DNA from 2 places in the Shewanella zhuhaiensis genome. Region 1 is predicted to be linked to the other one. Evidence: predicted binding sites of a transcription regulator. Region 1 holds the regulator's gene; the other holds the start of a gene.

Evidence for each region. The regulator sigma-54, encoded in region 1, starts transcription at its own class of promoters, with help from an activator protein. The targets are predictions, from matches to a motif close to GTTGGCACGNNNNTNGNNT.
Region 2: a site for sigma-54 is predicted at 2,658-2,676, ahead of flgB (flagellar basal body rod protein FlgB). Genes of this name have one in related genera too.

What each region holds. Positions count from the first base shown of each region.
Region 1 is NZ_JAKUDL010000006.1:55,008-60,561, forward strand. It holds gene kdsC (3-deoxy-manno-octulosonate-8-phosphatase KdsC) at 1-453, shown strand, start outside; gene lptC (LPS export ABC transporter periplasmic protein LptC) at 450-1,007, shown strand; gene lptA (lipopolysaccharide transport periplasmic protein LptA) at 994-1,554, shown strand; gene lptB (LPS export ABC transporter ATP-binding protein) at 1,551-2,282, shown strand; gene MJ923_RS15850 (RNA polymerase factor sigma-54) at 2,397-3,881, shown strand; gene hpf (ribosome hibernation promoting factor) at 3,912-4,199, shown strand; gene ptsN (PTS IIA-like nitrogen regulatory protein PtsN) at 4,202-4,645, shown strand; gene rapZ (RNase adapter RapZ) at 4,642-5,493, shown strand; gene MJ923_RS15870 (HPr family phosphocarrier protein) at 5,480-5,554, shown strand, end outside.
Region 2 is NZ_JAKUDL010000002.1:58,489-64,042, forward strand. It holds gene flgA (flagellar basal body P-ring formation chaperone FlgA) at 1-448, opposite strand, end outside; gene MJ923_RS05810 (chemotaxis protein CheV) at 653-1,573, shown strand; gene MJ923_RS05815 (CheR family methyltransferase) at 1,734-2,567, shown strand; gene flgB (flagellar basal body rod protein FlgB) at 2,710-3,108, shown strand; gene flgC (flagellar basal body rod protein FlgC) at 3,111-3,527, shown strand; gene flgD (flagellar hook assembly protein FlgD) at 3,553-4,281, shown strand; gene flgE (flagellar hook protein FlgE) at 4,316-5,554, shown strand, end outside.

The sequences.
Region 1 (5,554 bases):
GACGGCCGCATTTATCTTGGCAATCAGGGCGAAGAGCTAAAAGCCTTCCACACCCGCGATGGCTATGGCGTTAAGGCGCTGCAGGGCGCCGGTATTGCAGTGGCGGTGATCACCGGCCGCAACTCCACCATAGTGCAAAACCGCATGACAGCGCTGGGTGTAAAACACATTTATCAGGGTATCGACGATAAGTTTGTCCCCTACAAAGAGCTGCTGAGCCTGTATAACGTCAGCCCGGCCGAAGTGGCTTATATTGGTGATGACATGGTCGACCTGCCGGTGATGAAAGCCGTAGGCCTTGGGGTTTGTGTGGCCGATGGCCATCCATTTGTGGCCCGCAATGCCGATATGCTGACATACCTGCCGGGTGGGCGCGGCGCCCTGCGCGAGCTTGCCGACCTGCTGCTGATGAGCCAGGACAAGTTTGACTCTGCCCATGGGATGAGCGTATGAACCGGGTGACCCTGGCTATTATCCTGCTGTTTGGTACGGCGCTGGCGCTGTATTGGCAGGTGCAAAGCAAAAAGGCAAGCCAGCCCCAGCCTACTGCTTCGGTACAAAAACCCGATTATGTGGCCACCGACCTTCGCAGCATCAGCTACGATAGCGAAGGCAAACTCGAAAGCCGGGTAAGCGCTTCCTACATGGAGCACTTCGACGGCGATGCCCAGACCCTGTTCACCCAGCCGGTGTACACCTTGTTTCCACAAGATGGTAAAGGCGAGTGGCGTCTCAGCGCCAAAATCGGCAGACTGGACAAAGCAAGCGACAGAGTCATGCTGGAGCAGGACGTGCTGATTGAAGCTATCAGTTTCAACGAGCCACTGCGGCAGCTCAATACCAGTTATCTGGAGCTGGATCTCAAGACCATGATCCTGACTTCCGAACAAGAAATTTTAATCAGCGGCAATAACTTCCATATGAGTGGCGTCGGCCTGCATGCCGACCTCAATGCGCAGGAAGTGAAGCTTTTAAGCAAGATTAAGGGAACCTATGAACCTCAATAAGTCGCTTATTTTGGTGCTGCTGTGTACCTGCAGCGCCCTGGCGCAGGCCAACACCAAATTCGATTTAACTCAGGAAGTGAAAATCGCGGCCGCCAACAGCTACGCCGATTTGAAAAACAAACGCATCGTCTACGAAGGTCCGGTAACCCTGACCCAGGGTAGTTTGGTGCTCAAGGCCGACGAGCTCAGTTCCTACACAGATGAGAAGACCGGCAAGCGCATTCTGCTCGCCAAGGGCAAGCCCGCCACCTACAGCCAGCAGGTGGAAGATGGCCGCACAGTGCAGGCCAGCGCCAATGAAATCAGCTACAACATCGACAGCCGCATCATGGGCCTTAAGGGCAGCGCTGAAGTCGAGCAGGATGGCAGTAAGGTGAGCGCCGACTCCATCGTCTATGACATCGAAAAGCAGCAGCTCAGCTCGCAAAGCAGCGGTAAAAAAGACGATCAGGTGATCACCATCATCAAACCTGAGAACTACCAGCAGGAATTGCAGGACAAAGGCGAGCAAGACCAGCCTCAACCCCAGAAAGAGAAGCAGCAATGACGGCACTGACCCTGAAGGCCAGCAACCTCGCCAAGAGTTACAAAAACCGTCAGGTGGTCAAAGATGTCAGCCTCACGGTGAATACCGGTCAGGTGGTTGGCCTGCTCGGCCCCAACGGTGCCGGTAAAACCACCACCTTCTACATGGTGGTGGGTCTGGTGCAAAGCGACAAGGGCAGTATTCACATCAATGACGATGACCTGACCCTCGACCCCATGCACCTGCGAGCCCGCAAAGGCATTGGCTACCTGCCCCAGGAGGCCAGCATCTTCCGCAAGCTGTCGGTACGCGACAACATCATGGCCGTGCTGCAGATGCGTAAAGAGCTCAGCAGCGATGAGCGTGAAGAGTTGCTCGAGCAACTGCTGGAAGAGTTCCACATCACCCACATCCGCGACAACGCCGGTATGTCACTCTCAGGTGGTGAACGTCGCCGGGTGGAAATTGCCCGTGCACTGGCCGCCAACCCACGCTTTATCCTGTTGGATGAACCCTTTGCCGGGGTTGACCCCATTTCGGTTATCGATATCAAAAAGATTATCGAACAGCTGAAAAACCGCGGTCTTGGGGTGCTTATTACCGACCACAACGTGCGTGAAACCCTGGATGTGTGTGAAAAAGCCTACATCGTCAGCCACGGCAGCCTGATTGCCGAAGGCACACCTGCCGAGATCCTGGACAATCAGCAAGTGCGTGCAGTGTACTTGGGTGAGCAATTCAGGCTATAGTTAAACAACAAAGCCTACCGTCTCATATCCGGTAAATCAGGGTGGCTATTGGCCGAAGAACCTGATAGATAAAAGCTTTCTACCTGAATTATTTAGTGAAGGATCCGCAGTACGATGAAAGCGTCGCTCCAGCTCAAACTGGGACAACAACTCACCATGACGCCACAGTTGCAGCAGGCCATTCGTCTGCTTCAACTCTCCTCGCTTGAACTGCAACAGGAAATTCAACAAGCCCTCGACGCCAATCCGCTGCTGGAAATGGACGATGATCGCCTCGATGGCGATCAGTACGATGCCGATGGCGGCGACAAAGAGTTCGACGACAAATTCGATGAAGGCTCAGTATCAGCCAGCGCAGGTGATTCCGCTTCGGTAGAAACCTCCGAAGCCGTGACTCAGGAATCCATGCCGGATGAACTGCCCATGGACACTACCTGGGATGAAGTCTTCACCGCCGCTCCGGTTGCCGGCCCCGGCATCAGTCGCGACGACGACATGCCATTTCAGGGCGAAACCAGCGAAGGCCTGTACGAACACCTCGAATGGCAGAAAAATCTCACCCCTTTTTCGGATACCGATTTGGCCATTGCCACCGCTATCATTGATGCCATTGACGAAAAGGGCTATCTGACCCAAAGCCTGGATGAAATCCTCGAGGCCGTGGGCGATGAAGAGGTTGAGCTGGACGAAGTCGAGGCTGTGCTCAAGCGCATTCAACACTTCGATCCCATTGGTGTTGCAGCAAGGGATTTGGCCGAGTGCCTGCTGATCCAGCTGGGGCAGTTTGCCGCTGATACGCCGCATCTGGATAACGCCAAGCTGCTTATCCGTGAGCATCTGGACCTGATTGCCAACCGCGACTTCCGCACCCTGATGCGGAAAACCCGCCTCAAGGAAGAAGAACTCAGAGACGCCATAGTGCTGATCCAGAGTCTGAATCCCCGTCCGGGCGAGAACGTCACCAGCACCAAGGAAGAGTACGTGATCCCTGACGTGTCGGTGAGCAAAAAGAATGGTCGCTGGGTGGTGGAGCTGAACCCGGATTGCATGCCTAAACTGAGTGTGAATCAGCAGTATGCAGCGCTGGCGCGCACCAGCCGCAATCAGTCAGACAGCCAGTTTATCCGAGGCCATCTGCAAGAGGCCAAGTGGTTTATCAAGAGTCTGGAGAGCCGCAACGACACCCTGCTCAAGGTGGCCAACTGCATAGTGCAATTCCAGCAGGGCTTTTTTGAGTACGGTGAAGAGGCCATGAAACCCATGGTGCTCAACGATATCGCCGAGGCGGTGGAAATGCACGAATCCACCATCTCCAGGGTCACCACTCAAAAGTACATGCATACCCCGCGGGGTATCTTTGAACTGAAATACTTTTTCTCCAGCCATGTCGGAACCGAAGATGGCGGAGAGTGCTCTTCTACTGCAATCCGCGCCTTTATCAAAAAGCTGGTTGCAGCGGAAAACCAGAAGAAGCCGTTAAGCGACAGCAAGATGGCAGAACTTCTGGCGGAACAAGGAATCAACGTTGCCCGACGCACCATCGCCAAATACCGAGAGGCGATGCTGATACCACCGTCGAATCAGCGTAAGAGTTTGTAACCCAACCGAGGTCATTGGAGGAAAGTGTCTATGCAAATCAACCTGACAGGGCATCACATCGAAATCACCGACTCACTGCGCGACTACGTAGAGAGTAAATTCTCCAAGCTTGAACGCCATTTCGAACAGATCAATAATGTGCACGTTGTTCTCAATGTTCAGAAATTGCAGCAAATCGCAGAAGCCAAGCTTCACCTCAACGGAGGCGAAGTATTCGCCACCTCAGAACATGAAGACATGTACGCCGCCATTGACGCCCTGATTGATAAACTGGACCGTCAGGTAATTAAACACAAAGAGAAACTGACCAAACATTAACGATGGAACTAAGTACCATCCTGGCGCCGGAGTGCACTAGCTGTGCCACTCCGGGCAGCAAGAAAAAGGTACTGGAACTGATTAGCGATCTCGCCGCAGCCCAGTACCCTTCCCTCTCTTCCCAAGAGATCTTTGAAAGCCTGCTGGCCCGTGAAAAAATGGGTAGCACCGGCATTGGTAATGGCATTGCCATTCCCCATGGTCGCCTGGGTAGTATCGACAAACCTCTCGCCGTACTCATCAAATGCGAAGAAGCCATTGGCTACGATGCCATCGACAAACAGCCGGTGGACATACTGTTCGCGCTGTTGGTGCCATCTGACCAATGCCAACAGCATCTGAGTACCCTGGCAGCCATGGCCGAAAAGCTCAACGACAAGCAAGTGTTGAAGCAACTGCGTAAAAGCCATGATGAAAAGGAACTCTACCAGGTAATCACAGGATGAAACTCGTCATCGTTTCCGGCCGCTCCGGCTCAGGGAAATCCGTTGCCCTGCGGGTACTGGAAGACCTCGGCTATTACTGCGTCGATAACTTGCCGCTGACCCTGATGGGCCCCTTACTGGAGCAGCTCAAAGGCAGCAGCGACAAGGTCGCCATCAGTATCGACATTCGCAATATGCCTGAGCAGGAAAAAGCGCTGGAACAGGAGCTTGCCAAACTGCCGCCAGGGGTTGAGCTCACCAGTTTCTTCCTCAACTCCAGCGATAAGGTGCTGCTGAAACGCTACAGCGAAACCCGTCGTCTGCATCCATTGTCACGCAGCAAAGTGTCACTTCAGGAAGCCATCAAACTCGAAGGCAAACTGCTTGAGCCTGTGTCGCAATTGGTGGACCACTACATAGACACCTCCAATCTGAACGTCTATGAGCTGGCCGATGCCGTCCGGCAAATTCTGCTGGGGCGCACCGACAAAGAGCTGGTGATCATCTTTGAATCCTTTGGCTTCAAGCATGGCATGCCCACCGAGGCCGACTTTATGTTCGACGCCCGTTTCTTGCCAAATCCGCACTGGGAGCCAGCCCTTCGGCCGATGACCGGATTGGATGAGCCAGTGAAGCAGTTTTTGGAGCGTCAGGTACTGGTCAACAAGTACATCTGGCAAATCGAAAACCTGCTGGAAACCTGGCTGCCGCATCTGGAGCGTAACAACCGCAGTTACCTGACCATCGCCATAGGTTGTACCGGTGGTCAGCACCGCTCGGTATACATTGCCGACCAGCTGGCCAAACGTTTTGCCAACTCGCACCATAAGGTCGAAGCACGCCACAGGGAACTCGATGCCAAGGCTTGAGCGCGATATCACCATAGTCAATAAACTCGGATTACATGCCCGTGCCGCCACCAAGCTGGCG
Region 2 (5,554 bases), on a different contig from region 1:
CGGCAAATTGCTGGCCGCGCAGCACGGTTTTATCAACATAGCGCACTTCAACGGCGGCTTCATCGAGCAAATCGCCACTTGCCAGGGGCCGTTTGGCCACCACCACGGGAAAGAGGATTTCGGCTCTTACCGAGAGAAACATTTGCCAGGGGTAGTCGAGATCCGGGCTGGTGCAGCTGATGCGTACGGTATTGTTGCGGGAGATGGGTCTGTCGCTGGCCAGGCGCGCACTGACGGGCCCCTCACAGCGGGGCAGGTTGACCCGGCTGTCGAGGCTTTGGGCCTGGATGCTTATCTTGGCTCCGGCCGGGGCGTCAATTTTTTTGGCAACCGCCTCTTCAGCCGCCGCGGCGATGGCCGATAAGTTGGGTTGTTGTGGGATCTGTGTAGCCGATGCCCCAGTTACCCATAAAAGGCTTGCCAAAAATTGTGCTAACTTTACTTTCATAATGAACAGACTAGCGTGTCACGCCAGAATACACCTATACTTTCTGTCAGGGCCGGACCACCTTTGTACAAGCTTGCTGGCATGGCTGTCAGAAGATTGACGAAGTTGGGGCACAGGTTGTCGGTGACAATTCGAAAGCAAGTTACATGCCTATGCTCCGCGGAGCCCGGGGCGCCATTCAATCAAGACAACTAAGGCGAAGTTATGTCGAGCATTCTTGAGTCAGTCAACAAGCGTACCCAACTGGTGGGACAAAACCGTCTGGAGTTGCTGCTGTTCAAATTGAACGGGCGTCAGCGTTTCGGGATCAACGTATTCAAGGTAAAAGAAGTCCTGCAGTGCCCCCCTTTGACCGGTCTGCCCAAACTCAATCCTTATGTGCGGGGCGTTGCCCACATCCGTGGCTCGACCATTTCGGTTATCGACTTAAGTGCGGCAACCGGTGGCCGCCCCATCGAGAACACCCAAAACTGCTTCATTATTATTTCTGAGTACAACCGCAGTGTGCAGGGCTTTTTGGTGAGCTCGGTCGAGCGCATCATCAACATGAATTGGGAAGCCATTATGCCGCCACCACAGGGGGCCGGGCGCTATTCCTACCTGACTGCGGTAACCGAGATTGAAGGCGAGCTGGTAGAAATTCTCGATGTGGAAAAAATCCTCGATGAAATCAGCCCGGTTAAGACCTCGATTTCTGAAGATGTGGACGCCACGCTGACCATCGACCGTGAGCAGCACTTCCACATTATGGTGATCGACGACTCTGCTGTAGCCCGCAAGCAAATTATCCGTTCACTGACTTCCCTTGAGCTGCAAATCGATACCGCCAAAGACGGTCGTGAAGCCCTGGAGAAGCTCAAAGCCATTGCCAGTGAAGTGAATAATGTGGCCGACGAAATCCCGCTGATCATCTCAGATATCGAGATGCCGGAGATGGATGGTTATACCCTGACGGCAGAAATTCGTGATGACCCCAAGCTCAAAGACATCAAGGTGATTTTGCACACCTCCCTTAGCGGCGTATTTAACCAGGCCATGGTGCAAAAGGTGGGCGCGAATGACTTTATTGCCAAGTTCAACCCTGATGAATTGGCAGCAGCGGTGAACAAACACCTGAGCTTATAACTGTGATGGCATTCCCCTTGGGTGGGGTTATACTCCACCAAGGGAGCTTGTGTTCCCTCAGGTGATAATGTATAAAGCAGCGCTTGTTTTTGGGGAATAAAATCAGAAGGTTAACAGGATGTTGCGTTAATCTTCTCCACTAAGTGCAGGATGGGATACAGTGTCGGACAAATCACTGGCTGAAGCGGAATATAATCAATTCAGGTTGTTCCTTGAGCAACACAGCGGCATAGTGCTTGGCGAAAACAAGCAGTATCTGGTCCGCAGCCGCCTGGCGCCTCTGATGGGCAAATACAACCTGCCATCCCTGTCTGAAGTGGTTAAGCATTCAATGAAACCCACCGAGCGGCAATTGCGTGCCGAGGTGATTGATGCCATGACCACCAACGAGACCCTTTGGTTTCGTGATAAGTACCCCTTCGAATTGCTCGGCAATACCCTGTTGCCCGAATACGCCCGTCTCGGCCGGCCGTTGAAAATCTGGTCTGCCGCCTGTTCATCAGGGCAAGAACCTTACTCACTGGCCATGACCATCCTCGAGTTTCAGCAAAAGCGTCCGGGTGGACTGCCGGGGAGCGCCAGCATTCAGGCAACCGACTTGTCGCCCTCCATGCTGGAGCGCTGCAAACAGGCTGAATACGACAGCCTGGCGCTGGGGCGTGGTCTTTCCGATGAGCGCAAACGGGCGTTTTTCGACTCCTTGCCCAACGGCAACATGCGGGTAAAAGACAACGTACGCCGCATGGTGAGCTTCCGCGCTCACAACCTGCTGGAAAGCTATACCTTGCTCGGCAAGTTCGACATCATCTTTTGCCGCAATGTGCTTATCTATTTTGCCCCTGAGGCAAAGGCAAAAATCCTGCGGCAATTTGCTGCCGCCCTGAATCCCAAGGGCATACTGTTTCTGGGAGCATCCGAGTCGATTGCCGGTTTGACCGATGAATTTGACATGGTGCGCTGCAACCCTGGTATCTACTATCAGAAAAAGACTTGATGCAGTAACAATAAGATTTTTAAAAGAAAACCGACCTTTTATGGGTCGGTTTTTTTATGCCTGCAGCATAGTCTATGGCGTTATCCAATATTTGGCACATGAATTGCTTTTGTTTTGCCATTCAGGCGTAGGAGGCAATTTTATGGCGATCAGTTTTGATAAGGCTCTTGGGGTGCATCAGTACACCCTCGGGATCCGCGCAGAGCGGGCAGAAGTGCTGTCGAGCAATATCGCCAACGCCGATACGCCCCATTACAAAGCCAGAGACGTCAATTTCGCCGATGCCCTTGCCGCCGCGCGCAGCCAGCAGCGCAGTATGCAAATGGCCCAAACCAGCGAAGGACACTTTGACTTGCAAGCATTGAGCCGCCAGCACGTCCAGTACCGTGTACCCAATCAGCCAGATACCGGGGACGGCAACACAGTGGACATCCAGCAGGAGCAGGCCGCCTTTATGCAAAACGCCATCGAATACCAAATGTCACTGGGCTTCCTTGAAGGCAAGTTCAATGGCATGAAAAAGGCCCTCAAAGGAGATTAATCATGAGCTTATTCAATATCTTCAATGTGTCGGGCTCGGGGATGACTGCACAGTCGGTTCGCCTCAACACCACAGCCAGTAACATCGCTAATGCCGATTCAGTGTCCAGCAGCGTCGATAAGACTTACAAAGCGCGGCATCCGGTGTTTGAAGCCGAGCTTGCCAAGGCCAGTCAGCAGCAACAGGTGTCCCGCGGCGTGAATGTCAAAGGCATTGTTGAGAGCGATAAGCCGCTGCAAAAGGAATATAACCCCGATCATCCCATGGCCGATGCCGATGGCTTTATTTACAAACCCAATGTGAACGTGATGGAAGAAATGGCTGACATGATTTCTGCCTCCCGTTCGTACCAGATGAATGCCCAGGTGGCAGAGGCGGCAAAAAGCATGCTGATGCAAACCCTGAGAATGGGCAAATAATCCGGTGGCGCTAAGGAGGTAAGCCGTGAGTTTTCTTAACTCTATTAATCAGGCCGCGGCGGCACAGTCTACCCAGAGCACCGGCAACCCGTTTTTGGACGGCGTGCGGCTTCAAAGTAAAGAAGCGGTACCCGAGGCCAAAAAGCAGGAGCTGACCCAGGAAGACTTTTTTGCGCTCTTGTCGCAGCAGTTGTCGATGCAGGACCCGTTCAAGCCGGTGGAAAACGACCAGATGATTGCCCAGATGGCATCATTCTCGACCGTGGATGGTATTGCCAAGCTGAACGACCACATTGTGAATCTCAATACCGTGATGACTTCAAGCCAGGCGCTGCAGGCATCCGGGCTGGTAGGGCAGAAGGTGCTGATCCCGTCGTCTACCGGCCATGTGTCCAGTGAAGATCCAACCGTGAAAGGCGTGATAAGTACGCCGTCCAAGATAGAAAGCATCACGGTGCGAATTGAGGACTCTAAGGGCCAGCTGGTCACCACCTACACGGTGGACGGCAGCGAAGGCGGCAATATCGATGTGAACTGGGATGGACTGGATGCCGAAGGCAAGCCCGTTCCAGAAGGAAACTACACCATCAAGGCCAGTGGCAAGGTCGATGGCAAGGCAGAGGAATTGCCTGTTTCAACCTATGCCCATGTGTCCAGCGTGTCACTGGGAACCGCGGCAACCGGCGCTATCTTGAATTTACGTGGCGTTGGTGGGATCAAACTATCGGATGTTCTGGCGGTAGCTGAAGGCTGAACCAGAATCAGGGGATTAGAGAGGTAACTGACTTATGTCTTTCAATATCGCACTCAGCGGCATCGCAGCCGCCCAGAAAGATCTGAACACCACGGCCAACAACATCGCCAACGTGAACACAACGGGCTTTAAAGAGTCCCGTGCCGAGTTTGCCGATGTGTATGCGGCGTCCATTTTCGCCAACAGCAAAACCCAGGTGGGTGGCGGTGTAACCACTACCCAGGTGGCGCAGCAGTTCCATCAGGGCAGCTTGCAGTTCACCAGTAATGCACTGGATATGGCCATTAGCGGCGGCGGCTTCTTTGTCACCTCTGCGGATCCATCCGCGCGCGACTACAGCTTTACCCGCGCTGGTGCCTTTAAGGTCGACAGCAACAATTACCTGGTGGATTCCTCCGGTAACTTCCTGCAAACCTTCCCGGTGGACAAGTTTGGTAACTCAACCTCGGTGAGCTTGACTACCACCCGTCCGGTGCAAATTCCTGACACCGCTGGTAGCCCTGTCATGTCAGAGAACGTGGGTATCGCGATGAACCTGAATGCCGGTGAGAAGACCAAGGATCCTGCCGCATTCGATCCGGACGACCCAACCACCTTCAACAACTCGACTTCATCGACCATTTACGACTCCCTCGGTGAGCCACACATTCTGACCACCTATTTTGTGCGTCCGAACGATGGCGCCTATACAGGTGAGAACAACTGGGTAGCTTACTATGCACTCGATGGTCAGCCGGTTAACATGAGCGGCGCTGCCGGCTCATACCAGGTTGATACCAATGGCGATGGTACCCCCGATGGCACAGCCAATGCCCAAACCACCGGCGGCTGGACCGGAGCGGTACTGACCTTTAACAGCACTGGTACCTTCACCGGCACTGACCCGGCCATTATCACTACCGAAGCTCTTGGGATCGGCGGTGCCGGGATTCTGGGCCCGGGTGCCGATGGCAGCCAGACAATTACCATTAACTTTGCCAATCCTACCCAATATGCATCGGCCTTCGAAGTGACCGAGCTGACCCAGGACGGAACTACCGTGGGCCGCCTGACCAACGTGGAAGTAGGTGAAGATGGTTTGATTAAAGCCGCGTACAGCAACGGCAGCACTGTGCCATTGGGCCGTGTTGCGCTGGTGCGCTTCCCCAACGAGCAGGGCCTGACTCAGGTAGGGAATACCTCCTGGAAAGAAAGCCTGGCATCGGGTACCGCTTTGGCCGGTGAGGCCAACAGTGGCACCTTCGGTTCCATTCGCTCAGCGGCGCTGGAGCAA